DNA from 2 places in the Mesorhizobium sp. M1A.F.Ca.IN.020.04.1.1 genome. Region 1 is predicted to be linked to the other one. Evidence: predicted binding sites of a transcription regulator. Region 1 holds the regulator's gene; the other holds the start of a gene.
The links. The regulator LexA, encoded in region 1, represses DNA repair genes until DNA is damaged. The targets are predictions, from matches to a motif close to TGTTCNNNNTGTGTTCNG.
Positions count from the first base shown of each region.

Region 2: the regulator LexA is predicted to act here: its motif matches at 3,195-3,212, upstream of dinB (DNA polymerase IV).

Region 1 covers NZ_RZSN01000174.1:4,770-11,245, reverse strand. The annotation lists gene moaC (cyclic pyranopterin monophosphate synthase MoaC) at 1-218, shown strand, start outside; gene glp (gephyrin-like molybdotransferase Glp) at 220-1,425, shown strand; gene lexA (transcriptional repressor LexA) at 1,542-2,276, shown strand; gene EOA49_RS26020 (ComEC/Rec2 family competence protein) at 2,270-4,717, opposite strand; gene gltX (glutamate--tRNA ligase) at 4,820-6,244, shown strand; gene gltA (citrate synthase) at 6,426-6,476, shown strand, end outside.
Region 2 covers NZ_RZSN01000183.1:3,308-9,783, forward strand. The annotation lists gene EOA49_RS26510 (SDR family oxidoreductase) at 1-752, shown strand, start outside; gene EOA49_RS26515 (aldose 1-epimerase) at 739-1,623, shown strand; gene dinB (DNA polymerase IV) at 1,859-3,121, opposite strand; gene EOA49_RS33740 (cupin domain-containing protein) at 3,266-3,904, opposite strand; gene EOA49_RS26530 (hypothetical protein) at 4,647-4,931, opposite strand; gene EOA49_RS26535 (hypothetical protein) at 5,411-5,647, shown strand; gene EOA49_RS26540 (TadE/TadG family type IV pilus assembly protein) at 5,672-6,476, opposite strand, start outside.

The DNA of each region.
Region 1 (6,476 bases):
TCGAGCCCGACCACGCGCTTCCCGGCCTGAGGGTCAGCGCGCTTGCCAGGGTTACCGGCAAGACCGGGGTGGAAATGGAGGCGCTGACCGCGGCGTCGGTCGCCTGCCTCACCATCTACGACATGGCCAAGGCAGCGGACCGCGGCATGGCGATTTCCGGCATCAGGCTGGTCGAGAAAACCGGCGGCAAGTCGGGCGACTACAAGGTAGGTCCTTAGCATGGCTTTGCTTCCAGTCGCTGACGCGCTCCAACGCCTGTTGGACGGCGCGACCGCGCTGCCAGGCGAAAGCGTGCCGCTGGCCGACGCGTCCGGCCGGGTGCTGGCCGACCCCGTGGTGGCTCTGCGCACCCAGCCGCCCTTCAATGCGTCGGCGATGGACGGCTACGCCGTACGGGCCGCCGACGTAGCCTCGGCGCCGGCCCGGCTCTCCGTGATCGGCATGGCCCCCGCCGGGCGTGGCTTCACCGGCTCTGTCGGCAAGGGCGAGGCCGTGCGCATCTTCACCGGCGCGCCGCTCCCCGAAGGCGCCGATACCATCGTTATCCAGGAGAATGTCCGCGATCTCGGCGGCGGCGGCATCGAAGTGACCGAGCCGACCGTGGAGGGACGAAACGTCCGTCGCCGCGGCCTCGACTTCTGCGAGGGCGACCTGCTCCTCGAAAAAGGCCGCCAGCTCGATCCGGCGGCGCTTTCGCTGGCGGCATCGGCCAACCATCCGAGTCTCAACGTGGTGCGGCAGCCGCTGCTCGCCATCATCGCCACCGGCGATGAATTGCTGCCGCCGGGCAGCGCGCTCGGCCCCGACCAGATCATCTCGTCGAATGCCTGTGGCGTCACAGCTACGGCCCAGTCGGTCGGCGCGCGCGCGCTCGACCTCGGCATCGCCGCCGACCGCAAGGACGCGATCGCGGCCCTGGTCAAGAAGGCGGTCAAGGCCGGCGCCGACGTCATCGTCACGCTTGGCGGCGCCTCCGTCGGCGACCACGACTTGATCCATGACGTGCTGACCGGCGAAGGCATGCAGCTCGACTTCTGGAAGATCGCCATGCGTCCCGGCAAGCCGCTGATGTTTGGCCGGCTCGGCGACATTCGCTGCATCGGCCTGCCCGGCAATCCGGTCGCAAGCCTGGTCTGCTCGCAGCTGTTCCTGAAGCCGCTTCTGGCGCGGCTGGGCGGCCGGTCCTGCCGTCAGGAAATCCGCACGGCTCGGTTAGGCGTCGCAATGCACGCCAACGATCTCAGGCAGGACTATGTGCGCGCCGTGGTCCGCGAAGATGCGGGGGCGTTGATCGCAACACCGTTCGGCATCCAGGATTCCTCGATGTTGAGGATGCTCGCCGATGCCAATGGCCTGATCGTGCGCCAACCCTTCGCACCGGCGGCTGAAGCCGGCGAGGAATGCAGCGTTCTGATGTTACGCTGAACAAAACGTCAACACATTCACTAAACTTTAAACGGTTGCGGAACACAACTGGAACAGATAGTGTTTGTTCTGGGTTTGTTTTTCTGATTCTGGTTTCAGAACCCACGGGGGCCGCCATGCTGACGCGCAAACAACATGAACTGCTGATGTTCATCCATGAACGGCTCAAGGAAAGCGGCATTCCGCCGTCTTTCGATGAGATGAAGGAAGCGCTCGACCTTGCCTCGAAATCGGGCATCCACCGCCTGATCACGGCGCTGGAGGAGCGCGGTTTCATTCGCCGGCTTCCGAACCGGGCGCGTGCCCTTGAAGTGCTGCGCCTACCTGACTCGATCGCGCCCGGCCTCAATGCGGCGAAGAAGTTCTCGCCGAGCGTCATCCAGGGCGGCCAAGGCAATCTCGGCCGCCAGATCAAACCCGCGGCGCCCGCCCGCACGCCGACGCCCAGCAATGACGACGACGCCGTTTCAGCCGTCTCCATCCCGGTGATGGGTCGCATTGCCGCCGGCGTGCCGATCGACGCCATCCAGCACCAGACGCATTCGATCACAGTGCCGCCGGACATGATCGCGGGCGGCGAGCACTACGCGCTCGAGGTCAAAGGCGACTCGATGATCGAGGCCGGCATCTTCGACGGCGACACGGTCATCATCCGCAACGCCAGCACTGCGAGCCCCGGGGAGATCGTCGTGGCGCTGGTCGATGACGAGGAGGCGACGCTGAAGCGCTTCCGCCGCAAGGGCGCCTCCATCGCGCTCGAGGCTGCCAATCCGGCCTATGAGACGCGCATCTTCGGTCCCGATCGCGTGAAGGTTCAGGGCAAGCTCGTCGGGCTCATCCGCCGCTACTGAGGGGGCTGCGGCTTGGCTTCCGGCTTCTCGGGCTTCTTGTAAGGCGCCAACCCCCTCGCCTCACGCGAGTAGCGCCGCTGTTCGTGCCAAGGGCGGTACGGTTTTTCGACGGCGTATTGAATGGTTGCTCGCGCCGTCGCCGATTGCGGATCGAAGAAGACGGCGGCACTGCCGTCGCGCGCGAGCTGCCGCTTGGTGACGACGAGGATACGCGGATCGTGGCAGGGATTGTAGGCCGTGGCGTCGTTGATGACGATGAGGTCTGCGAAGTCGCAGGCAGGCCGGGCAGCTTCGCGGTTCTCGGCGAGCGCGACGATCGCGCCTGATGGATGCCGGCCAATGCAGAGATCGCCCGTGCAGTAAAAGGGCGATCCAGGCGGCAGGTCGACCGGATCGGCCAAGTCCAGCGTGCCCTTGGCGAATGTCTCCGGCGGCACGATCGTTTCGGCCTTGAGCGCACGTTTCCAGTTATCGGTGGTGAACTCGTTGGAGCGGGCGCGATTGATGGCGAGTTCGCCGCCGCCGATCGGCATCGCCACCAGATGCGCGTCCTCCGAGATCAGCAGGTCCGGCGTGCGCACCTGCGGGATGATCATCACGGCCGCGGCAGCGAAAGGAATTGCGGCCAGCCTGAGCCAGGTAGTCGCCATCGTGGCGATGACGAGCGCGATCGTCGCCAGCAGCACCGAATGGATCGAGATCAGGCCCACGGCATCGACCGGCGACCACTCCGAAATCCACGCCGAGATCGCGATCATCGCCGCCAGGCCCTTGCCCATCAAATAGAGGAAGGGCCCGTCGAAGCCGAACGGCATCATGACCGCGCTGGCGACGGCGAGAAACATCACGATCGTGACGATCGGCATGATCGCGAGATTGGCCAGCAGGCTGAGCGGCGAGACGCGCTGGAAATGCCAGATGGCAAACAGCGCCGTGGCACTTCCGGCAATGATCGACGTCATTGCGGCGCCACCTGCTCCGACTGCCAGTTTGTGCGACATGAACCGCAGGAACGAACGCTTGTCCGGCGGCGCTCTCACCTTGCCGGCGCGGTAGTCGGACCAGCCGGCATAGGCGCCGACAAGGGCGGCGGTTGCCGCGAACGACATCTGAAAGCTCGGGCCAACCACTTCATGCGGCGACACCAGGATGACGGCGATGGCCGAGATCGCCAAGTTGCGCATCGTCAGCGCGGCGCGATCGAAAAGCACGGCGATCAGCATGACGGCCAGCATGATGAAGCTTCGCTCGGCGGCGACCACCACGCCGGAGATGACGAGATAGGCGGCGATCGACATAAGCGCGATTGTCGCGGCATATTTCTTCACCGGCCGGCGTGACGAAAAATCCGGGAACAGCGCAAAGGCGCCGCGCAGCAGAAGCATGACCGTGCCGGCGACCAGCGCCATGTGCAGGCCCGAAATCGAGATGATGTGATAGATGCCGGTCCGCCGCATCGCCTCGTTGATGTCCTCGGGAATGCCGGCGCGCACGCCGACGATCAGTGCGGCGGCAATCTCGCCTTCGGGTCCGCCGACGGTGCTTCTGATGTGGTCGGCAATATTTTCGCGCGCGTTCTCGATGGCCGAGGCGATGCTCGTCTGAGCGATCGGGTCGGTTGGCGGAATGACTTTCGGGTCGCCGAGGAAAAATCCGCTGCCGCCGATGCCGGAAAAATAGCTGTCGAAGGAAAAATCATAGCTTTCGGGACGGACCGGCCCGGTCGGCGGCAGAAGCCGCGCGTAACCCATCACCAGCGATCCGGCCTTCATGCCGGCCGGGATCCTGCGTGCCGAAAGCCTGACGCGATCCGGCGCGTAGCGCAGCTTTGGATGCGCGGTCGAGACGAGATCGATGGTCAGCCTGACGCGGCCATTGGCCATTTCCTCGGCGATGACGACGCGGCCTGTCAGCCGCGTCTGGATTTCGGAGCCGAGCATCGGTGTAGCGGCGCGCCAGGTCTCGACCTTCGCGGCGACGAATCCCAGCGCGCAAAACAACGCCGCCATAAAGACCAGGTGTGTCTTCAGCCAGGGACGCGAAACCGCCGCGCATAGAGCCATCAGCGCCACCGCCGCCAGCGGTCTGTAAAGATCCGGCTCGGCGCTCAAGGAATAATAGAGTATCACGCCGGCGGCCAGGAACACCGGCACCAGGAGGAAGCCGATGCCGCGGTCGAGCTCGGTGGAGGCTGCCTCGGCCACACCCCGGCGAATCGCGGAAAACGAGGCACGGCGGAACCGCCTGCGGATCAAGTCGATGGCTGCCGGCGGAGGCGGCTTCACGACGGCGTCGCCGTCCGAAATCTCGGTGGCCGGACGCGGCACGGGAACCCAAACCGGTACTGCCTCAGCAGGCACGGTGTCGGCAAACAGCAGGCGCTCGCTCACGCCAGCCGTCGTCTTCTCGCCATCCTCCGCACCCCGGCCACGTCCAGCCATCGGGTCTGCCCCTTGCGCCCCAGACCTCCTATGCTACATGAACGCCCACCGCGCGAAAGTCCGCGCAATCATGCCCGCTTCAGAGCTTCTTCCGAGAGTTCCATGTCCGACAAGGTCGTCACCCGCTTTGCCCCCTCGCCCACCGGCTATCTGCACATCGGCGGGGCGCGCACGGCGCTGTTCAACTGGCTCTACGCCAGGCACACGGGCGGCACGATGCTGCTGCGCATCGAGGACACCGACCGCGAGCGCTCCACCGAAGCGGCGACAGCCGCTATCCTGGACGGGCTGACCTGGCTCGGCCTCTCATGGGACGGCGAGGCCGTGTCGCAGTTCGAGCGAGCGCCGCGCCACCGTGAGGTGGCAGAGGAGCTCGTACGGCTGGGCAAGGCCTATTACAGCTATGAGACGCCTGCCGAGCTGGAGGCGATGCGCGAGGCGGCGCGGGCCAAGGGGCTGCCGCCGCGCTACAATGGCCAGTGGCGCGACCGCGACCCCTCCGAGGCGCCTCCCGGCGTCAAGGGCGCCATCCGCATCAAGGCGCCGACCGAAGGAGAGACCGTCGTGCACGACCGCGTGCAGGGCGAGGTGCGATTCCCGAACAAGGACCTCGACGACTTCATCATCCTGCGCTCGGACGGCAACCCGACCTACATGCATGCCGTCGTCGTCGACGATCACGATATGGGCGTCACCCACATCATCCGCGGCGACGATCACCTGACCAACGCCGCGCGCCAGACCGTAATCTACAACGCCATGGGCTGGACCGTGCCGTCGATGTCGCACATCCCGCTGATCCATGGTGCCGACGGCGCCAAGCTGTCGAAGCGCCACGGCGCGCTCGGCGTCGAGGCTTATCGCGCCATGGGCTATCTGCCGGAGGCCCTGCTCAACTATCTGGCCAGGCTCGGCTGGAGCCACGGCGACGACGAGGTGATGTCGATCAAGGATATGATCTCCTGGTTCGACATCGCCGACGTCAACAAGGGCGCCGCCCGGTTCGACTTCGCCAAGCTCGAGGCGCTGAACGGCGTCCATATGCGCAAGATGGACGACAAGGCGCTATTTGATATTCTCGTAGCCACCCTGCCCTATCTCGAGGGTGGCCCGGCGCTTGCGGCCAAGCTCGACGACAGGCGCCAGGCACAGCTGCTTGCTGCCATGCCGGGCCTCAAGGAGCGGGCAAAGACGTTGGTCGAGCTCGTCGATGGAGCCGGCTTCCTGTTCGCCGAGCGGCCCTTGCAGCTCGACGAAAGGGCTGCGGGGTTGCTTGGCAGCGACGCCCGCGCCATTTTGCGCGGTACCCATGCCGCGCTCGCCGCGATCTCCAGCGAATGGAGCGCCGCAACCGCGGAAGCCGCTATTCGCGACTTTGCGCAGGCCGGCGGCCATAAGCTCGGCGCCGTGGCCCAACCGCTGAGAGCCGCGCTCACCGGCCGCAGCACCTCGCCCGGCGTGTTCGATGTACTCGCCGTGCTCGGCCGTGAGGAGAGCCTGGCGCGGGTTGCGGATCAAATCGATTAGGAGCGAACTGGCCCAAGAAGATTGGCATTGAAAGGTGTGTTTCGCAGTGCAACATTAGGCCTTGGCCCAATCTGGCACGCACCTCCTAAAATGCGGTGGCAAGTTCGCGCATTCCGGTGATTTCGACGTGTCGTTTGCAGGAATTGCCTTGCCGGCATGAGAAAACATAAAGGAGTTTGCAATGAGCGAAGCTGCGACAAAACTGGAATCGGGCGGCAAGGCGCGCGAGTCG
Region 2 (6,476 bases), on a different contig from region 1:
AGGCGCTCGCTGGTCGTAAAGTGTTGCTGACGGGCGGCCTCGGCTCGCTTGGCCGGGCCCAGGCGGTGACGCTGGCGCGGGCCGGCGCGCGCGTGCTGGTGCTCGACCGCCCCGACATCGGCGATGCCGAGCAGACGGTGGCGAGACTTGCCGGACAGGCCAGGGGCGATATGGCCTTCGTCGGCTGCGATCTCAACCGGCTGGCCGATGCGGAAGCGGCCGTTGCCGCGCTGGCGGCGAAGGAAGGTGGGATCGATATCCTGATCAACAACGCGGCGCTGATCATCAACCGGCCGTTCGAGCAGTTCTCGCTGGCCGAATATGAGGATCAGATCCGCGTCAATTCCTCGGCCGCCTTTGCGCTGGCGCGGGCCTGCGCGCCGGGCATGAAGGCGAAGGGCTACGGCAAGATCGTCAACTTCTGCTCGATCACGCTCAACGGCCGCTGGGACGGCTACGTGCCCTATGTCGCCTCGAAGGGCGCCATGCTCGGGCTCACCAAGTCGCTCGCGCGCGAGCTCGGGCCGCATGGCATCCGCGTCAACGCCGTGTCGCCGGGCGCGGTGGTCTCGGAGGCGGAGGCGCGCGTCTTCGGCGACCGGTTGAAGCAGTACAATGACTGGATCCTCGAGAACCAAAGCCTCAAGACGCGCATCGAGCCTGACAATGTCGCCGAGCTCGTCCTGTTCCTCGCCTCACCCGCCTCCGACATGATCAGCGGCCAGAACATCGCCATCGATGGCGGCTGGTGAGGATATGGCCGGCGCGGTCAAGCTGAACGACGGGCAGGCGAGGCTGGTGCTGGCGCCGGAGAAGGGCGCGGCGATCGCGCGCTATGACGCGCTGGTGATCGGCAGCGCGCCGGTTCCGCTGCTGAAGCCGGGCGATGGCACCGGCACGTCCGGCTGCCAACTCCTGGTGCCGTGGTCGAACCGCATCTCCGGCGGCGGCTTCACTTTCGACGGCCGCTTCCACGCCGTCGCGCCGAACATTCCGGGCGAAGCCTTTCCGATCCATGGCGACGGTTTCCAGAAACCGTGGCGGCTTGCCCGCCGCACGGACACCGAGGCGGAGCTGGTGCTCGACGAGGGCGCGATCGGTCCTTACCGCTATGCGGCTACCGTGGCCTATGCGCTGCGGGACGGCGCGCTGGAGGCGCGGCTGACGGTGGAGAACCGCGCCGGCATGCGCCTGCCTTACGGCCTCGGTTTCCATCCCTGGTTCCCGCGCGGCGACACAACCCTGCTCGAGGCCAAGGCCGGGCGTGTCTGGCTGGAGGACGAGCGCCATTTGCCGGTCGGCGTCGTGCCCGTGAGCGAGCGCCCGGCCTGGGATTTCTCGCGCTCCATCCCGCTGCCGTGGGACTGGGTCAACAACGCCTTCGACGGCTGGAATCGTCGCGCCTCGATCGCGCAGCTCGAGGAGGGGATCGGGGTCACGCTCACCGCCTCGCCGGAGCTTGGCGTCTATATCCTCTATTCCCCGTCATCCGACGCCGACTTCTTCTGCTTCGAGCCGGTGTCGCACCCGGTCGATGCGCATCACGGCGAAGGGCTGACGGTGCTTGAAGATGGGCAAACGATGAGCGCGGCGATGCGGCTGGTCTGGGCGGTGGCGGGTTGAGGGCAGCCGACCGAGCGCGTGATCTCAACCCTTGAGGGGGATACGGCCGGCAGGCCAGAGAGGGTCGTCTCACATAGATCGCCAGCATTGTCTTCGTCGCCGACGACGCCGGCGCTTCACGCGCGGCGACGCCCTCTGTCGCCTTCGGCGACATCTCCCCACAAGGGGGAGATCGGACGGCGCGTCGGCTTTCGCCAATCTCCAGCGCCGCAGAGCAGATGCCGAAGCACCTCCCTCACAGCTCCTTCTCCGCCAGCTCCCTGAATTCATCCGGCACCGAGCGCGCTGCTTGCAGCGCGACGGTGCCGTAGCCGACGGCCTGCTTGCCGAAGCGCTGGCGGATCTTGTCTATGGCGCGGTCGGCGCCGAAGCGGGCGAGGCCTTTGCGGCTGCCGGGCTTCAGCTTCTCGTCCGCCAGGCCGAGCGGCAGTTCGAGCTGCAGCTCGGCATGCTCTTCCAGATGCGAGACCGAGATCGCCAGCAGCGAGATTTCCCGTTCGCCCGGGTGAGCGGCGAGCACGCCTCTGACCAGCTCTTCCGCGACGTCAGCGAGCATGGCCGTCGCCTGGATCGGCTGCTCCAGCGTCACCGAGCGCGTGACCGCGCGCATGTCGGCAAAGCGCACGCGCACCGTCACCGTGCGGCCGGGCCGGTCCTTGGCGCGCAGGCGGCTGGCGACGCGATCGGCGAGATGCAGGAGCGTCGGCACGAAGACGCGCGGCAGCGCCGGTTTGCGGCCCAGCGCCGACTGCGCGCCGGCGGAATGGGCGCGGCGATGCGTCTCCAGCCGGCGCGGGTCGCGGTTCCAGGCAAGAGCCGCGAGCTTCTGGCCGGCGGCATGGCCGATCAGCCGCTCCAGCGCGCCGCTATGCGTGCGCGCCAATTGCCCGATCGTCTCGACGCCGATCTCGGCGAGCCTGGCTTTGGTTGCCGGACCGACGCCCCACATCAGCGACACCGGCAAATCGTGCAGGAAGGAAAGCTCGGTGCCAGGCTCGACCACCACCAGCCCGTCGGGCTTGGCCACCTGCGAGGCGATCTTGGCGAGATGCTTCGTCCGTGCCACCCCGATCGAGATCGGCAGGCCGAGCTCGCTCTTCACGCGGCGGCGGATGGTTCGCGCAATTTCGTCCGGCGGTCCGAACAGATGCGTGCAGCCGGCGACATCGGCGAAAGCCTCGTCGATCGAGATGCGCTCGACCAGCGGCGTGAAATCGTCGAGCACCTTGATCGCGGCGTCGCCGAGACGCTGGTATTCGCCGAAGCGGCCGCCGACGAAGATGAGCTGCGGACAGAGCTCGCGCGCCCTGCGGCCGGGCATGCCGCCGCGCACGCCAAAAATCTTCGCCTCATAGGAGGCGGCAAGCACTACGCCGCCGCCGACTGCGATCGGCTTGCCGCGCAGCGACGGGTCGAGCAGTTGCTCGACCGAGGCGTAGAAGGCGTCGAGATCGGCATGCAGGATCGTAGCGGCCGAAGCGGCGTTCGTGGCGGCCATCGCGCTCCCGGCTCCATCCATCCGCTTTGCGGCATCGCAGCATTAGCAGCAACTGTTGTAAGCGGTAATGCGTATGAACATAAAGAGAACAAAAGGAGTTTCCTGTCAAGCCGGCCAGCTGGGTATGAGAACATCTGCAACCCGTCACAACCAAGGGCTTTGACCGGTTGCGCCGGTGTGCTCCCCTTTGACGGGTTGACCGCTGACCAGGGAGGGGCGCGAAGGATCGCGGCCCAAAACTGCGTCATGCCAGGACGAAGTCAGGAGCCGAGCGACGCGCGAAGACCAGGATGACGAAGTGCGGCCGAGCCGGAGATCCAGGTTCTGAGACGATGGCGGGACAGCGCCCCCTCTGATCGTCCCACATGGGGGATCGGCCGTCCCTTCGCCGACAGCCGCCGCTAGGCCGGTTTGGCGTATTGCTCGGCGCTGAGCACCTCGATGCCATTGGAATGGCTCATTGCCTTCCACCCAGGCGTCATGCCCGGGCGGGATGGTATAGGACGTGCCGGCCTCGAAGGTCTTCTGCGTCCCATCGTCCATGCGTATGGTGATCGTCCCGGACACGACATAGCCGACATGCGAGACTTGGCAGCTGTCGGTCTTGACCACCGGCTTCACGCATTCGGACCATCTCCAGCCCGGCTCCATGTTGAGCCGCCCGAGCGTGTAGCCCGGCAGCCGCACCACTTCGACGCGGGTCTTGGCGGGCGAGCGAACCTCGTCGGGATTGTTATGCGACTTGGATTCGAGCTTGGTGACCTTCATTGCAGCTTCGGCCATGGCATCCTCCCATTTCCAAGGATTGCAAGCGGGGCCTGACGCGCGATCGTCGGCGACCGCCGCTGGATTGATACGCCTTTCAATGAATGATTGCTAATGTAATTGCCGGGCGCGGCGCGAAATCGATTTTGCCGCGCAGGCCCTATTGCAAGCACGCTCTGCCGGTGTTTTGCTGTTCCTTGCGCCTGGCACGACGGTGGTTGAGGGGCCACCCCGTTTCTCGCCCCTTGGGGAGAATCCTGTGAACCCTCGGCAAGTGAATTTCGCCAATAGCGCCGCGGCAAAGCCAGGCCCCGTCCGCGATAGTCCATTTTCATTTCCGCTCGCGGGCGCGCGCTCACCGCGCCCATCAAAACCGCCATAGGCGAGGCCAAGCCGGGTGGAAGGCGATACTCGAAAAATCAGAAAAACTGGGAGGAATCGATGCTTCATCAGGTAGGAAAAACGGAAACCCGTCCGCCGGTCGGGGCAGTGCGCCGCACTCCGCCGGCGCTTCGCCAGTGCTGCGACAACTATATCTGTCCGACCTGCGACCAAGTCGTCGAACTGACGGACTTCCGCCAGGTCGTCTGGCATCAAAGGCCGGGCCATCGGCCGATGGAATTGGATGACTGAGCGGACCTGCCCGAGAAAAGAGGGCCCGAGAGAAAAAGGGCCCGCGCCTACCAGAGGAATGCGCGGGCCGAAGCTGGAGTAGCCATTCGATAAACGCGCAGCCGGCCTGCCGGTTGCGCCTGGCGGATCAGCCGCCGTTGGCCGGCGCCGGGGCCGGAGCCGGTGCGGCCGGTGCGGGTGCCGGCGTCGTCGACGGTGCCGCAGGCGTCTCCACCTTGGGCGCCTCGACCTTCGGCGCATCGAGCTTTACGTTGACATCCGTCGATCCGCCACCGCCGGTGCGGCCACCGACATTGATGATGCCGGTAAAGAACAGCAGGGCCACGATCGCGATGATGGCAAGAACGATGGCCACGGCTGTGCCGGCGCCGCCCCCGCCACTGGTGTTTACAACTGTAGGTCTGTCGGCCATGGTTTCCTCTCCTCTGCCGATTGGGATGTCGTGGCAACGGCGCCAAAGCTGGAATGTTCCTGCTTTCGGGCCACGGTCCCTTGTCAGGCGGGACCTGAGGCCGCACCTTTGAGCGCAGAGGTCCGAATGGGCGATTTCTGGAAACAAGTAGGCCCACAACTCATTGTGGCACAACCGTCGAGTAACGTCCCTTCATCGGCGGTTTGAAAGTGGAGTTGCCCGCCATTTCCTGCGATGTGGCGGGCAACTCCCACAATCCCGCAGTCTGCCGAGATTCGCGAACCTGTTCGCCGCGCTTTTGCCGGTCGATCCGACCACAGGCGTGCGCGACGTGCTTTTAAGCCCTGCCTGCCGCTTCGCTCGATCTCGGCGCGGGCCGCCCAGGCTGTCGCCAAATCATGATGCACCACTCCGAGCGGAACCCGGCCGCCCGTCACGCCGTTGTCTTCCGCGAAGGGATCCTGTGGGCGGAGGCCGCCATGGACAGCTTCGAACTGATCGATCTTCTCTGCGTCGTCGACGCCTGCGCCAGCGATGGCGCGGCTGGGCGCCTTGTTTCAATGTCGAAAGCCGTCGAGGAACTGCGCGTCTTGACCGGGGACTTCGTCTCGTCCGACGAAGCGGCGGCGAACGCGTTGAGCCAGGTGGCGCTGCAGCGCGGCTGCGCGGTGTTGTTCGACGAACAGCCGGGCGCCGATATCGTCGGCGAGTACTGATTTCCCCTCGAGGGAAGAGCCGCGCTATTTAACCAGGGTGATCATCCTGCCGGCATACATCTCGCGATTGCCGAGCTCGGCCGCGCAGTCCGATTTCACCGCCGAGTTTCCGGTCATGCCTACGGTATTGCCGACCAGCCGCAGGCAATTGCCCTGCGCGTTCATGTCCGAATTGCCGGCATAGGAGATCGCCGCGTCGGGGGCATAGATGAAGCCGCTGACCACTGAGCCGGATCCGCCGTTGATCGTCAGCGCCGAGGTGTTGCCCTTGGCCTGGAAGATGGTGATGCCTGCATAGGCGCCGCTGGCCGGCGGCGAGAGGTTCACCTGCTCATTGGCATTGATGTAGAGCTGCGAGCCTTCCATCAGGAAGATCGTCACGCCCTGGCCGGTGAGGCTGCCGTTGCCGCCGGGCTTTATGGTGACATTGCGCAGGATGTAGACGCCCGGATTAAGCGTGATCTTTCCTGACCAGGTCTTGTCGCAATAGGTGCCGGGCGAAAGCGTGACCGTCTTGCCGTTCGGCATCGATTGGCACATGCCGTAAGCGGGCGGGGTGACATTGGCCAACGGGTCGAACGATGCGTACTGGTTTTCGAGCGGTGCGTCGCACGAGAGTGTTGCGTTGGGCGGCGTTATCCCCGAGGTCGAGCCGACCGTCGAGACGCATGCCGCGCTGAGCAGGGCCGAGCCGCCGCGGTCGATGGCGTCGGCCGCGTCCGAGTTTGCGGCGATCACGCAGCCGTTCATCGCGACATTGGTCGAGCCCTGCAGGTTGACGGCGGAGCCAACATGCGGATCGAGCGCCAGAACGCACGCTTGCGCCCCG